3 regions of the Psychrobacillus sp. NPDC093200 genome follow, and region 3 is predicted to be linked to each of the others. Evidence: riboswitches for the same ligand, from Rfam matches in the RefSeq annotation. Region 3 holds a riboswitch; each other region holds the start of a gene.
What was found. Region 3 has a riboswitch for lysine ahead of ACQKNZ_RS17480 (transporter substrate-binding domain-containing protein). Riboswitches for the same ligand answer to the same signal wherever they lie in the genome.

Region 1: another riboswitch for lysine. It lies ahead of ACQKNZ_RS08770 (aspartate kinase); the one in region 3 lies ahead of ACQKNZ_RS17480 (transporter substrate-binding domain-containing protein).
Region 2: another riboswitch for lysine. It lies ahead of ACQKNZ_RS13770 (Na+/H+ antiporter NhaC family protein); the one in region 3 lies ahead of ACQKNZ_RS17480 (transporter substrate-binding domain-containing protein).

What each region holds. Positions count from the first base shown of each region.
Region 1 covers NZ_JBNNVC010000002.1:230,134-235,301, forward strand. Annotated here, with positions in the region: gene trxA (thioredoxin) at 1-65, shown strand, start outside; gene uvrC (excinuclease ABC subunit UvrC) at 118-1,908, shown strand; lysine riboswitch at 1,952-2,127, shown strand; gene ACQKNZ_RS08770 (aspartate kinase) at 2,232-3,452, shown strand; gene ACQKNZ_RS08775 (YslB family protein) at 3,514-3,927, opposite strand; gene ACQKNZ_RS08780 (succinate dehydrogenase cytochrome b558 subunit) at 4,219-4,830, shown strand; gene sdhA (succinate dehydrogenase flavoprotein subunit) at 4,877-5,168, shown strand, end outside.
Region 2 covers NZ_JBNNVC010000003.1:42,818-47,985, reverse strand. Annotated here, with positions in the region: gene ACQKNZ_RS13780 (bifunctional UDP-sugar hydrolase/5'-nucleotidase) at 1-1,113, shown strand, start outside; gene yunB (sporulation protein YunB) at 1,156-1,926, shown strand; lysine riboswitch at 1,977-2,159, shown strand; gene ACQKNZ_RS13770 (Na+/H+ antiporter NhaC family protein) at 2,244-3,806, shown strand; gene lipA (lipoyl synthase) at 3,901-4,836, shown strand; gene ACQKNZ_RS13760 (YutD family protein) at 4,851-5,168, shown strand, end outside.
Region 3 covers NZ_JBNNVC010000005.1:132,644-137,811, reverse strand. Annotated here, with positions in the region: gene pgeF (peptidoglycan editing factor PgeF) at 1-354, opposite strand, end outside; gene safA (SafA/ExsA family spore coat assembly protein) at 655-1,260, shown strand; lysine riboswitch at 2,158-2,340, shown strand; gene ACQKNZ_RS17480 (transporter substrate-binding domain-containing protein) at 2,468-3,304, shown strand; gene ACQKNZ_RS17475 (amino acid ABC transporter permease) at 3,416-4,177, shown strand; gene ACQKNZ_RS17470 (ATP-binding cassette domain-containing protein) at 4,195-4,929, shown strand; gene ACQKNZ_RS17465 (alpha/beta fold hydrolase) at 5,094-5,168, shown strand, end outside.

The sequences.
Region 1 (5,168 bases), on a different contig from region 3:
TAGACAAAGCTGTTGGTTTCCAACCAAAAGAAGCACTAGTTCAATTCGTTGAGAAAAACGCATAATAATAAAAACCGGGTCCTCTAAGGCGCCCGGTTTTTTTAAACAGGTGATGAGATGAACGAACTAATTCAACAGAAATGTGCAATCCTACCAGATCAACCGGGCTGTTATTTGATGAAGGATCGAAAAGGCACTATTATATATGTAGGAAAAGCAAAAGTATTAAAAAATCGTGTAAGATCTTATTTTACCGGTTCACATGATGGAAAAACTCAAAGATTAGTACAAGAGATAGTGGACTTCGAATATATCGTTACATCGTCTGAGCTAGAGGCATTGATCTTGGAGCTCCATTTGATCAAAAAGCATGATCCAAAATACAATATCATGCTCAAGGACGATAAGACGTACCCATATATAAAAATTACAGGGGAAAAGAACCCAAAGCTAATTATTACAAGACAAGTAAAAAAGGACAAAGGGAAATATTTTGGACCCTATCCAAATTCCCATTCTGCCCATGAAACGAAAAAGCTGCTGGATAGACTATATCCATTAAGAAAGTGTCAAAAGCTACCTAGTCAAGTTTGTCTTTACTATCATATTGGTCAGTGCTTAGCTCCATGTGTAAAGGAAATTGATGAACCAACATACACAGAAATAATTCACGAAATCTCTAGTTTCCTTAATGGTGGACATGGAAAGGTCAAGAAAGAACTGACAGAAAAAATGAATGCTGCAGCGGAACAGCTTGAGTTTGAACGAGCTAAGGAATACCGCGATCAAATTGCCCACATTGATCAAGTTATGGAAAAACAAAAAATGACGATGAATGATTTCACGAACCGTGATATTTTCGGATATTCAGTAGACAAAGGGTGGATGTGCGTCCAAGTCTTTTTTGTGCGCCAAGGTAAACTGATAGAAAGAGATGTGTCGCTATTCCCGATGTATCGTGACCCGGAGGAAGAGTTTCTTACGTTTCTAGGCCAGTTTTATGCCAAACCTGAACACATCAAGCCAAAGGAAATATTCGTCCCAAATACTACCGATTTGGATTTGGCGTCTGAGCTGCTGCAAATGAAGGTCATTATTCCACAAAAGGGAGCAAAAAAGAACTTAGTAGATCTGGCTCAAAAAAATGCTTCAATTGCATTGAAAGAAAAATTTCACTTAATCGAACGTCAAGAGGAGCGGACAGTTGGGGCTGTAGAGGAATTAGGTCAATTGATGGGAATTAGCATGCCAAGCAGAATCGAAGCATTTGATAATTCACATATCCATGGGACAGATGCAGTTTCAGCCATGGTAGTTTTTGTTGATGGCAGAGCATATAAAAAAGATTATCGTAAATATAAAACTAGAACAGCAGCCAAGCATGATGACTATGGAGCGATGCGCGAGGTTGTTCGAAGAAGATACACAAGAGTACTAAAAGAAAGACTGCCACTTCCTGACCTTATCATTATTGATGGTGGTAAAGGACAAATAGAGGCTGCTCGCGAAATTATTGAAGATGAATTGGGCTTAGATATACCTATTGCAGGACTAGCCAAGGATACGAAACACCAAACTTCTTCTTTGCTTTATGGTGATCCCTTAATGATTATACCTATGAAGCGAACTAGCGAGGCATTCTATTTATTACAAAGGATTCAAGATGAGGTCCATCGTTTTGCTATCACATTCCATCGTCAACAAAGAGGGAAGCATACTATTGCTTCTTCATTAGATGGAATAGAAGGAATCGGACCAAAGCGAAAAAAACTACTACTCAAGCATTTTGGCTCCGTTAAACGAATGCAAGCTGCATCTAAGGAAGAGTTAATCGAATCTGGGCTTCCTAGTAAATTAGCAGATAATCTAATTGCTCATTTTCAGAAAAATTTATTGTCTTCTGAATAATCTTGTGTTATCTTTAAAACAATTTAATATTCACTATTCAAACAGTGAAGATAGAGGTGCGAATTGCAATAGTACTAATCATGAGGATGAAAGATCCATTGAGGGGTTAGGAAAGGGTTGTTCGCCGAAATATAGAAAAGCTTTTCCTTTTCTATGTTGGTTCTGTATTTAAGAGATGCAGGATTGTCAGAATATATATTCTGGAGGGCTATCTCACATGGGCAATTGTTTTTTGACCGTGTATGAGAAGAGTTAGCTTTCCGCAATCTTGTGGAAAGCTTTTTTTATTGTATCCTGACAGAGACAAAAGGGGAGATAGGTTAATGAGTAAAATTGTTATGAAATTTGGCGGAACTTCTGTAGGCACTCTCGACAAAATAACGAATATCGCAAAAAGGATTCAAAATGAAAAAGAAAAAGGCCACGATATTGTAGTAGTTGTTTCTGCAATGGGTAAAACAACTGATGATTTAAATTTGTTGGCAAGTAAAATCACCGATAGTCCTGTAAAAAGAGAGATGGATATGTTGTTGTCAACAGGGGAACAAGTGACGATGTCCTTGCTTGCAATACAATTGAACTCACTTGGTGTGGAAGCCCTATCTCTCACAGGTTGGCAAGCAGGCATCCAAACAGACGATGTACATAGAAATGCGAAAATCAGTCAACTAAATGGCAACAAGATAAATGAATATCTTGATGGTAATCAAGTAGTAATTGTCGCAGGATTTCAAGGGATTTCTTTGGAGGGGGAAATCACTACCTTAGGAAGAGGAGGATCAGATACTACTGCCGTCGCTATTGCAGCTGCGATAGATGCAGAAATATGTGATATTTACACAGACGTAGATGGCATTTATACTTCAGATCCTCGTTATATATTAGATGCTAGAAAACTAGAGCAGTTGGAATATGATGAGATGTTAGAGTTAGCCAATTTAGGCGCTGGAGTATTGCACCCCCGAGCAGTGGAGTTTGCAAAAAATTATAAAATACCACTTAGAGTACGATCAAGCTATGAAGAAACAGAAGGAACAATTTTAAAGGAGGAAGTAGATGTGGAAAAAAATTTAGTAGTACGTGGGGTAGCGTTTGAATCAGATATAGTACGTTTGACTATAGAGTATGAAGTGCCTTTTAATGGTTCGCTAGCTTCCATTTTCACTACACTCGCTAATAATAATATAGACGTAGACATTATTGTCCAATCAATCGTTGAGGGCATTAAGCCAACAGTTTCGTTCTCTATCAAAAAGGAATCACTTTCAGAAGCAATTGAGGTTTTAGAAACAAATAAAAAAACTTTAGGTTTTACTTTTGCTGATTTTGAGGTTGGCCTAGCTAAAGTATCGATAGTAGGATCGGGAATGGTATCTAATCCAGGTGTTGCTGCCCAAATGTTTGACCGTCTTAGTAGGGAGAACATACCTGTCAAAATGGTAAGCACCTCAGAGATTAAAGTTTCTGTAGTAGTACCTCAGGGGAATATGATCCAAGCTGCTAATGCCCTTCATAATGAATTTGAATTGGCTATCAGCCGATAATTCTATATTTAAAGAGGATTGTCGTTTTACCTACAATCCTCTTTTTTGTATACATGCTGTTTTATCGCGAACTTTTTAAATCCCATTTTATATGAAAAGTGACCATTCCAGTTTTTTTGACAAGCTCATCATAGCACTCGGTCTCATAGCCGCCAATTTTTTGTTGCTGCTCCGCAAGAAAACCTGCCTCTAGTCTATGACTTCTGTTAATCCCACTTTGAGGCAAATTAAAGGTTTCTAATATGTAATGAGCCGAATCCTTCGAAGTTTTTTCTAATTCAAGCTTTCCCCAACCAGCTTCTTGGAAGAAAGAGATGGCTTCTTCCATTGAATAGAGAGGAAATTTACGAGCGAGGTCTTTACCTGCCCAGTATAAAATATCTTTTTCATGTTTTCCGAGAATAGAAGCAAGCACGTGATCTCTTATTATTTCGTATCCAAAGGAAGTTACATGTGAATGTTCTTTTTCATTCAAGTAGCAACCCTTCTTTCTAAAAGAAAATGTAAATAAAAAACTATGAATCTATTTTAACATAAAATTTTTCTCGGGGATGGAATACTTTGTGAAAAGTTAATCTAATCATTATAGGGAAATGTGTCTGAAAGATGAATAAAATAAAGAAACATACCTTGACGCTCCAAAATGATGAGAGTACAATGGATATGTCATAAATTCGTAACAAGAAGGTGTGAACATGTGATGATTTATTGTTCTATTACAATAATTTAATCATCGCTAATTGGAAATCTGAGGGGGGTTACTGTTTTGTCGAAAGATCGCGAATTTTACATGCGTCGATTACATTCTTTACTAGGGATTATTCCAGTCGGATTATTTTTGACGCAACATTTAGTAGTTAACCATTTTGCTACAAGAGGAGAAGAGGCTTTTAACAAAGCTACTCATTTTATGGAAAGCCTTCCATTTGTGCTATTGCTGGAAATTTTCGTAATTTATATTCCTTTATTATTCCATGCATTTTATGGTATCTATATTGCATTTACTGTTAAGTATAATCCAAATAGATATGGCACATTAAGAAACTGGTTATTTATTTTACAACGATTCACAGGTATTTTCCTAGTGGTGTTTATTGCATGGCACATTTTTGAAACACGTTTCCAAAAAGCAATTGGTGCAAAAGAAGTTAACTTCAATATGATGAATGAAATCTTATCGAATCCTTGGATGTTAGCGTTTTATATTGTTGGGGTAGTTTCAGCTACATTCCACTTAGCTAACGGTATTTGGTCATTCCTTATAAGCTGGGGAATTACACAATCACCAAAATCTCAAAGAATTTCAACTTATGTAACATTAGTAATCTTCTTAGCGTTATCTGTAGTTGGTGTACAAGCACTTTTAGCATTCGTATAAGACCCTTCTACACCTAAGCTACTATAAATTTAAGGAGTGAAATAGCATGGCAAAAAGTAAACTTATTGTTGTCGGCGGTGGATTAGCTGGCTTAATGGCAACAATGAAAGCTGCTGAAGAAGGCACACAAGTAGATCTATTCTCATTAGTTCCTGTTAAACGCTCACACTCTGTTTGTGCTCAAGGCGGTATTAACGGAGCTGTAAATACAAAAGGTGAAGGTGATTCACCTGCAGTGCATTTAGATGATACTGTATATGGTGGAGACTTTTTAGCAAACCAACCCCCAGTTAAGGCAATGGCTGATGCCGCTCCAGGAATCATCCATTTATTTGACC
Region 2 (5,168 bases), on a different contig from region 3:
CATGAGGAATTAGACTCTTTATATACAGAAGCAAATTTTGAAGTAATTGTTTCAAATTTTACTAACTTGGATGGAGAGATTCCTAATTGGGTAAAGCCTTACAAAATTCATCAAACCCCCTCTGGCATTAAAATTGGAATTGTTGCTGCCACGGCAGATTATGGCGTTTACTATGAAAAACTTGGCTGGCATGTACAGGACCCTATACCACGATTAAAAAATGTGTGTAAGGAAATTTCCTCACAAGTAGATATTCTAATATGTATGTCACATTTGGGAAAATCACAGGATGAAATTCTGATTGAACAAATACCCTCATTGGATCTTATTTTAGGCGCTCACACCCATCATTTGTTCGAGGAGGGGAAATGGTTAGGGAACACTTTGCAGGCTGCTACAGGCAAATTTGGTATGTATATTGGACGTGTAATATTAGAATTTGATCATATTAGCAAGAAGATTGTTTCAAAAGAGGCTAAGGTATATCCGACCGACGAGCTACCCGTACCTGAATATGCAAGCAAACTCCAAAGTCGTTGGGAGTATGAAGGAAAAGCCCAGCTTTCTCATACTGTATTTAATAATCCAGTAAAGCTTGAAAAAGAATGGTTTCATGAATCTGAGCTCGCTAAATTTTTTGGGAAAGGGTTGCTCGAATATACAGGTGCTGATTGTGCAATGTTCCCAGCGGGTATATTTTTAAAAGATTTACCAGAGGGACCTGTAACTGCTGGAGACTTACATCAATGTCTTCCACATCCTATTAATCCTTGTATCATTACATTAAGTGGAGCAGATTTGCTAGAGATCATTGAGCAATCAAAAAATGATAAATGGCCTCACCTCGAAGTAAAAGGACTAGGCTTTCGTGGTAAATTCTTAGGTAATGTATTATTTGAACAAATAGTTGAAAGAGAAGATGGTGTTATCTTCATACAGGGAAGTCCGTTACTTATCCAGGACACCTACCGGCTGGCAACTTTGGATATGTTCACATTTGGATATTTCTTTCCTTCCTTTAAAACAGCAAAAAAACAATATATTATGCCAGAAACGATTCGAGACGTTGTGAAATGGTACGGAATAAAGGAAGAGCATAAGTGCAGGGCATAAAAGACCTTCTTGTTACATAAAAGTAATGAGGAGGTTTTTTCGTTGTTTTATCGAAAAAAGAAGAAACGTTTTATATTTTTTAGCACTCAACGTAAATTAGCTATCTTTTTGACATGCTTTCTCTTGTCGGTAGCTTGGGTGTTTTATTACATAAATGCCCAACTGACTCCAACTTATTTAGATTATGCAGAAGTACAAACTAATAAGATTGCCTCTATGGTAATTAGTAAAGCGATTAATTCACGTACGGCAAATGTGTTAGACGTAAACGATATTATTGAAGAAGTTCCTTCAGATAGTAAAAATATGGTGACGACTAAGTTTAATACGGAGATTATCAACCGAGTACTTTCTGATACAAATAGTTTAGTGCAATCTCATTTGGAACAGGCAGAAAAAGGAAATCTTTCTAGTCTTCCCTACTTGGATGATATTGAATATGATAAACATACAATGGAAGATCAAGGTGGGGTAGTATTCTTTGTGCCGATGGGGCAGGCTACAAATATACCTCTAATCGGAAACTTAGGGCCTAAAATCCCAATTCGTTTCCATGTAATAGGTAATGTTCAGTCCAATGTAGTGCCGACCATAACAGAGTTTGGGATAAATAATGCTTATGTAGAAATTAGTATCCATATTAAAGTAAATGTACAAATCATTGTGCCACTTGCGAGCAAAATGAGTGTAGTTGAACAAAATATCCCTGTTGCAATGGGCTTAGTACAGGGACAGGTGCCTCATATTTATACCGGAGGAGATGGGTCTGCTGCTCCATCAGTGGAGGTACCAATACCATTGCCGGAAGATTAAAAAAAAGGCGGTTTTTATAAAAGCCTGTTAGAATAGAAAGAAATGAATAATGAATAGGTAGAGGCTGCGAGGCTTAAGAGTAATTTACAGGAGGTTGACACCGTTGATCGTAGATGAAAGGAAGCTTTGCCGAAGCTAAGTATTAATAGTCATAGGATACTTAGTTGGGGTTATTTTGAATAAAAATAACACTGTCATTTATACTTAAGTATAGATGGGGAGCTACAAATGAAGTAAGTATTTAACTTATAGTTCATAATCAAGCCAACCTATATATATTTATAGGTTGGCTTTTCGATTTTTAAGGAGGAACAGTTTTGGAGAATACTATTTTTTCGTTAGTGCCACCATTATTGGCAATTATTATGGTTTTAGTGACTAAAAGAGTTTTACTTTCATTGGGAGCGGGGATTCTTTCCGCCGCATTACTTGTAGAGAATTTTAACCCAGTACAATCTTTTCTTTTATTATGGGACTCATTTAAAGTATCCTTTTGGGATGGTGGGTTAAACGTATATAACATATATATTTTAGCTTTTATATTATTATTAGGAGTAGTAACAGCTTTCGTTAGTCTTTCCGGTGGTAGCACAGCATTTGCTGCTTGGGCTATCAAAAGAATCAAAACAAAAAGAGGATCTAAACTTTTAACTGCTTTTTTGGGGATTATCATTTTTGTGGATGATTATTTTAATGCATTAGCAGTTGGGCAAATCGCTAGACCTATTACAGACTCTCATAAAGTTTCTCGTGCAAAGCTTGCTTATTTTATCGATTCCACCTCTGCACCAGTTTGTGTAGTGTCTCCAGTCTCTAGTTGGGGAGCTTTCCTAATCAGTCAGCTTGGTGTAATTTTTGCTACACATGCGGTGACTGATTATACACCGCTGGAGGCATTTGTGTTAATGGCACCGATGAACTTCTATGTAATCGCAACATTAGCATTGGTCTTTTTTACAGCATGGACTGACTTTGATTTGTTTGAGATGAAAAAGCATGAAAGACGAGCGATGGATACAGGCGTACTTTTTGACCCGGAGAAAACAAATCCTGGAGATTTAGAGGGTGATTTCCCGGAAAATAATTATGGTAAGGTGATTGATTTATTACTTCCTATTATTTCTTTAGTGGTTGTCACTTTAGGAAGTATGTTTTGGACGGGTTATAGCCTTTCAGGAAAAGTTTTAGACATTTTTATAATCTTTGAACATACAGATGTACCTCTTTCGTTATTTATAGGGGGACTGACAGCTAGTATAATCGCAATGATTTTATATATACGCCAATTTAAAACGAACCCAGAGGCAAACATGACTTACGTGTGGAAAGCCATATGCACAGGTGTTAAATCTATGCTTCCAGCTATTTTGATATTAGTGTTTGCTTGGTCGTTGTCTTATTTAATCACAGCTTTAGAAACTGGAGCATTTTTAGCTACTTTAGTTACGGAAAACAATGTACCAGTAGGTGTGATACCTGTATTAATGTTCGTGTTAACAGCATTTATGGCTTTTGCAACTGGATCATCTTGGGGTTCTTTTGGAATCTTACTTCCTATTGGAGCGAGTATCATCATGGCGATTGAGCCTCAATTATTGCTTCCAGTCTTAGCTGCTGTTTTAGCAGGAGCAGTTTTTGGAGACCATTGCTCACCAATCTCCGATACGACTATTATGTCTGCCACAGGAGCAGGTGTTAATGTAATTGACCACGTAATGACTCAGCTGCCCTATGCTATTATTAGCGCAATTATTGCAGCAGTAGGTTACTTGGTACTAGGCTTAACAAGCTCTGTCTTGATAGGGTTAATAACAGTTATAATTATAATTGTTTTGTTGTTTGCCTTTTGGTCGATTAGAAGCAAAAGAGTGGTTCAATAGTTCTGCCCGTTGATTTTAGAAGGTTGTTTGAATTCTAATAATATGGTACATTGACATCAGTAAAGTCAGATTAATGGGAATGGGGTATGGAATCGTGACAGCGTGTAAACCACCAAAAGAACAGCATGAACGCAAGCCTGACTGGCTAAAAATAAAGTTAAATACCAATGAGGATTATAAAGGCTTAAAAAAATTAATGCGTGAAAATAATTTAAATACAGTTTGTGAAGAAGCAAGATGTCCAAACATTCATGAATGCTGGGGATCGCGACGTACTGCGACATTCATGATTTTAGGAGCTGTGTGTACAAGAGCTTGTCGTTTTTGTGCTGTAAAGACAGGTCTTCCTAACGAGTTAGACTTAGCAGAACCAGAGCGAGTAGCAGATTCAGTTGTCATTATGAATCTAAAACACGTAGTTGTAACAGCGGTAGCCCGTGATGATTTAAAGGATGGTGGTTCGGAGGTCTTTGCAGAGACAATTCGAGCAATTCGTCGAAAAAATCCTTTTACAACTATTGAAGTATTGCCCTCAGATATGGGTGGTATTGAGCAAAACATTCGTAATATAATGGATGCTAAGCCGGATATTCTAAATCATAATATTGAAACAGTACGACGTTTAACTCCAAGAGTTAGAGCGCGTGCTCAATATGACCGATCTTTAGAGTTATTAAAACGTGCTAAGGAAATGCAACCGACTATTCCTACGAAGTCTTCGTTAATGCTAGGTCTAGGGGAAACATTTGAAGAAATTATAGAGGTTATGGATGATTTACGTGCTCACGATGTAGATATCATGACTATTGGCCAATACTTACAACCAACAAAAAAACATCTTAAAGTACAAAAATATTATTCACCAGCTGAGTTTGGAGAATTACGTAAAATTGCCATGAGCAAGGGCTTCTCTCATTGTGAGGCAGGACCACTAGTTAGAAGTAGTTATCATGCGGATGAACAGGTAAATGCAGCAGCGAAGCAACGACAACTGCAAGGTGAGGAATTACTAGCTATTCAAAATAGCTAATGGATGGTGAGCGAATGATTATTGCTGAAGGTTTCACTTATGAAGTGATTGAGGATTTTCGAGAGGCTTTTAAAGAAGAAGCATTTATAGAGCGTTATAGTGAGATTTTAACGAAGTATGATTATATAATGGGCGACTGGGGCTACGGTCAGCTTCGTCTAAAGGGCTTTTTCGAGGATCGAAATCATAAAGCAACATTTGATACGAAAATTAGCACTATGAAGGATTACTTATACGAGTATTGTAACTTTGGGTGTGCTTACTTTATTGTTAAAAAAACAGGGGTAGCACCAAAAACGGTCCCACTCGAACTAGTAAAAGATAAGAAAGAA
Region 3 (5,168 bases):
TTCATTGTAGAAAATGACAGGGACGCAATCTGCTGTAAAACTACATAACAAAAGATCTGGTTCAAATGTATAAAGAGCATCTGTATCCTTAATGGCAGTATCTAACAGCCTTGCTCCACGCCCCTTATCAGCTGCAGTTACCTTATGGAAATTGGCGCTATGTGTCTGATTGGCGCAAACAAAATCATCCAAATCACATTGGAGTTGCTCCGCCAGTCTCTTACGATTTTCCAATATATTCTTTGGATTTTCACAAACGTGTAAAGCCATGTTATTCTCTTCTAAAGCAGTAACGTCTTTCATTGTCGTTCCTATGACAAAACGCTCGTTATTTAAATATTTCCTAATATTCATATAATCACCCACTTTTAATATAGTATAATCCTTGGTAGTTGTATAGGAGAGCAGAATGGTCAGTTCGAGTAAAGAAGGGATAATCGGAAAAGATTTTGTCTATAGAGGAATTTTCCTCCTTGAATATTTCAAAAATATTACCTTTAAACAAGCGTGAATTCGCTTAATAGCGAGCTTCGGTTCTCTATTCATTTCCTTTGTAATATACCTGTAAAATTGCATCCAATTATTAAGGGATGATTTCCATTCTTTTTTTAATTTACTATATTAGTAGAGTTAAAAAAGGAAAGGAAGATTAAATTGTTTAAAAAAATAAAAGTAGCAATTGTAGGACTACTAACACTAACGTTATTAATGCCTATCACTACATTTGCAGCTAATTCCTATACAGTAGTTTCAGGAGACTCTTTATGGAAAATTGCTGTGAAGACACAAACAGGTGTTTCAGAATTAATCAAGGAAAATCCTCAATTAGAAAATGCGGACCTTATTTATCCAGGTCAAAAAATCAATGTCCCTTCAAACGATTCTTATAGTATAGAACAAGAAGTAATTAAACTTGTAAATGTGGAAAGAGCAAACGCGGGTCTTTCAGCATTAAAATACGATTGGGAGCTTGGAAGAGTAGCGCAATATAAATCACAGGATATGCACGATAAAAACTATTTTAGTCACACTAGTCCTGTCTATGGAACTCCATTTACAATGATGAAGAATTTTGGTATAAGCTATAAATCTGCAGGAGAAAATATTGCTATGGGTCAAAAAACAGCCTCAGCAGTAGTAGATGCTTGGATGAACAGTGAAGGTCATAGGGCGAATATCTTAAACAAAAACTATACTCATATTGGTGTAGGTTATGTAAAAGACGGTAACTACTGGACACAAATGTTTATACAAAAATAAGTAAAAAGGGTGCAAATGAAGGTAGTAGCCAAGTCATTTGCGCTCTTTTTTTGCAGTTATCCGATAAGATGAGAAAAATGAAAAGCGTAAATGATAAATAGCTAAAGTTGCGCTTTAAACGAATTCTTTCTGTGGAGTATAGCGATAAGCCATACTGTCGCATGTAATGTGAAACCAGCTTATCTCATGTTTTTTTATAATATAAAGTTTCATGTGAAACATTTTTCTTCCCGTTCAAAATGGAAATTCTCCTAGAAAGGGGCTTCAACCAATCAACGAATGGTCTAAGAGATCCTAGAATGTATATGGAGGCTTTTAAAGCGGGCTTTATTTGATTGGAGCGGCAGGCGGCGACTCCGGTTGGATGAGTGAGACAGATAAGACATCACAAACGACAGTGATGGCTTATCCTCACCCCACGGAAAGCGTCCGTTGAGAGCGGAAATCAACCATCATTTGTTAATCAAATAGTCAAAGTGAAAAGTATTTTATTAATAGCTTTAAATAAATGAGTTAGTTTTATCTATATTCCTTTCTCTTTACTATAAAACTTATGATTGGAGCGGCAGGCGGCGCCTCTTGTGGGACGACTGAGACAGATAAGACCTCATAAAAGATGCGCAAGCGACGGTGATGGCTTATCGCTCCCCCTCGGAACCTATGCCCAAAGGGAAAAAGAAAAAGTCTGATAAAGTTGAAAATGCGTTTACTTTAGCAGACTTTTCTTAGCAATTCCTCGGATTATTAGCTTTTTTTAAAAATGGGTAATGAAATAATTCTAAAGAGATTACAATCTAATAATAGTAATATTTGGTTTAATCAATAGAACAGATGTTGACAGATGAAAATCTCTGTTGTAGACTATGAACAATAATTGAATATAACCTCGCTTTATAGAAGTGAGGTAGAGGCGCGATATTTAACAGTCCTTAGTGGAGCTTGAGTAGCTGTGATGCTAGGGAGAAGGAAATGTCGCCGAAGTTTGTAATAAACTCATTATTACATGCTGGGTCTGCAGTGAATAATTGCAGGACTGTCCGTTATAAACGTCCCGGTTTATAATGGTGTGCTATCTCATGGGGAAAAGTAGAGGATTTAGGGCAACCATACATATATGACCTGAGTCTATCTCAGGTCTTTTTTTGTACGGTTGTCCTTTTTGTATGCATGCATACATATACTAATTTAAAAAAGGAGATTAATAGAGATGAAAAAAAGTCTATTCACTTTAACATTATTATTATCAACCATTTTACTGCTTGCAGCTTGTGGAACAAAAGAGGAAGAAAGCGTTGGATCAGCTTCTGATCAAGATACTTTTACAGTAGGTTTAGAGGCAGGATATGCACCATTTAACTGGACTCAAATGGATGACAAAAATGGTGGCGTAAAAATTGACGGTAATGCAGAATATGCTGGTGGTTACGATGTAGAAATTGCTAAAAAAATAGCTGAGGGCTTAGGTAAAGAGCTCGTTGTTGTTAAAACGGAATGGGACGGTTTAGTTCCAGCCCTAACATCCGGCAAAATTGATGCAATTATTGCAGGGATGTCACCAACTGCAGAGCGTAAAAAAACAATTGATTTCTCCGAAAACTATTATACTTCCAACTTTGTTATGGTGGTAAAAAAGGGCGGGACATTTGAAAATGCTACCTCCATTCAAGACTTTAAGGGTGCGAAAATTACTGGCCAATTAAATACTTCTCACTACGGGGTTATTGACCAAATTGAAGGAGTAAAAAAACAACCGGCATCAGATAATTTCCCTGCAATGCGTGTGGCACTAGAATCTGGAATGATTGACGGCTATGTATCTGAACGTCCAGAAGGGATTAGTGCTTCATCAGCAAATGATAAATTTGTAATGATCGAATTTACAGAAGGATTCGTGGCAGATGAAGAGGAAACAGCCGTTGCAGTAGGATTGAAAAAGGAAAGTGACTTAACAGACAAAATCAATAAAATTTTAGCAGGAATCTCAGAAGAAGAGCGACAAGAAATTATGGACAATGCTATTTTAAATCAACCAGCTGCAGAATAAGCATATAACAACGGCTGCTACTATTTTGCAGCCGTTTCATTATTTACAGCATTTACTGACTTTCCTTGGAAAGTGTGTTTATGGGTCAGCTAGTATGTAAGGAGGAAGACTATGAGTTTAGAATGGATTATATCCATCATTACAAATAATTGGCCAATGTTTTTACGAGGAGCCGGAGTAACCCTCTTAATATCCATTATTGGAACTATCTTCGGAGCTATCATCGGTTTGCTGGCAGGAGTTATAAGAACTGTTCCTATGCCGGAAAAGGGGATTAAAAGATACTTTCTTAAGCTGGTTAACTTAATGCTCTCTATTTATATAGAGTTTTTCCGTGGCACACCAATGATAGTACAAGCAATGGTTATTTTTTACGGCTCCTCATTGGCCTTTGGCTTAGACATGGATCGTCTACTCGCTGCTATTTTCATTGTTTCTATAAACACGGGTGCTTATATGGCGGAGATTGTTCGAGGCGGAGTTATTTCCATAGACAAGGGTCAATTTGAAGCCTCTCAAGCAATAGGGATGACGCATATTCAAACGATGCTTCATATTGTGTTACCTCAAGTTATCCGCAATATACTTCCTGCAACAGGTAACCAATTTATCATTAATATTAAGGATACCTCTGTGTTGAATGTAATCGGAGTCACTGAGCTGTATTTCCAAACAAAATCAGTTGCAGGAAATAACTTTAGATATTTTGAGTCATTTTTTGTAGCTTGTATCTTGTATTTCATCATGACATTTGCTGTTACCTTGATATTACGTCATTTTGAGAAGAAATTGGATGGACCTGAAAACTATACAGTCATTGGTCAACCGATGCAAATGGCAGTCCTACCAAAAGGTCCACATGAAAATCAGTAAGCAAAGGAGGAGCAACTATGGAAAAAGTAATTGAAATTCAACATTTAAGCAAATCCTTTGGAGCACATGAAGTATTAAAAGATATCGATTTCTCTGTTAAAAAAGGCGAGGTTGTATGCATCATTGGCTCTTCTGGATCGGGAAAATCGACTCTTCTCCGCTGCATTAATTTGTTGGAAAAGCCAAGTGGTGGGCAAATCATTTATCAAGGGGAGAATATTCTCGATAATAAGCACGATATCCATTCCTACCGAACGAAGCTTGGAATGGTCTTTCAACAGTTTAATCTGTTTAATAATCACAATGTGTTAGGTAACTGTTCAGTTGGACAGGTAAAGGTATTAAAGCGTTCTAAGGAAGAAGCCGAGAAAATTGCACTGAAATACTTAAACGTTGTAGGCATGGATGGCTACGTTAATGCTAAACCAAAGCAATTGTCCGGAGGTCAAAAGCAGAGAGTTGCTATTGCACGAGCCTTGTCTATGGAGCCTGATGTAATGCTTTTTGATGAGCCTACATCAGCACTTGACCCAGAAATGGTGGGGGAAGTGTTAAAAGTAATGAAAGAACTTGCGAACACTGGTTTGACAATGTTAATTGTTACTCATGAAATGGAATTTGCCAAGGAGGTTTCCGATCGAGTAGTCTTTATGGATAAGGGAGTTATTGCGGAGGAAGGCCCTCCAGAGCAAATTTTTAACAATCCTCTACAAGATCGAACGAGAGAATTCTTAAAAAGAACATTGAAATAAACTCTAGGTTGTTAGTATCAATTCACCTTTTTGTGTAGAAAAAAAATAGATAAAATAGTATATTGGTAATATATGCAATGGATAAATTATCAAATCTATGTAAGGCTTCCCTTTTAAAAGAAGAGGAAGCCTTTTATATAAGGAAAAAAACTAGAGGTGTTTTCATGAATGAAGTACTAAAACGAAATAATGTAAAAGTAATAGGGAACAAGGAAAAAGTAATAATGTTTGCCCATGGT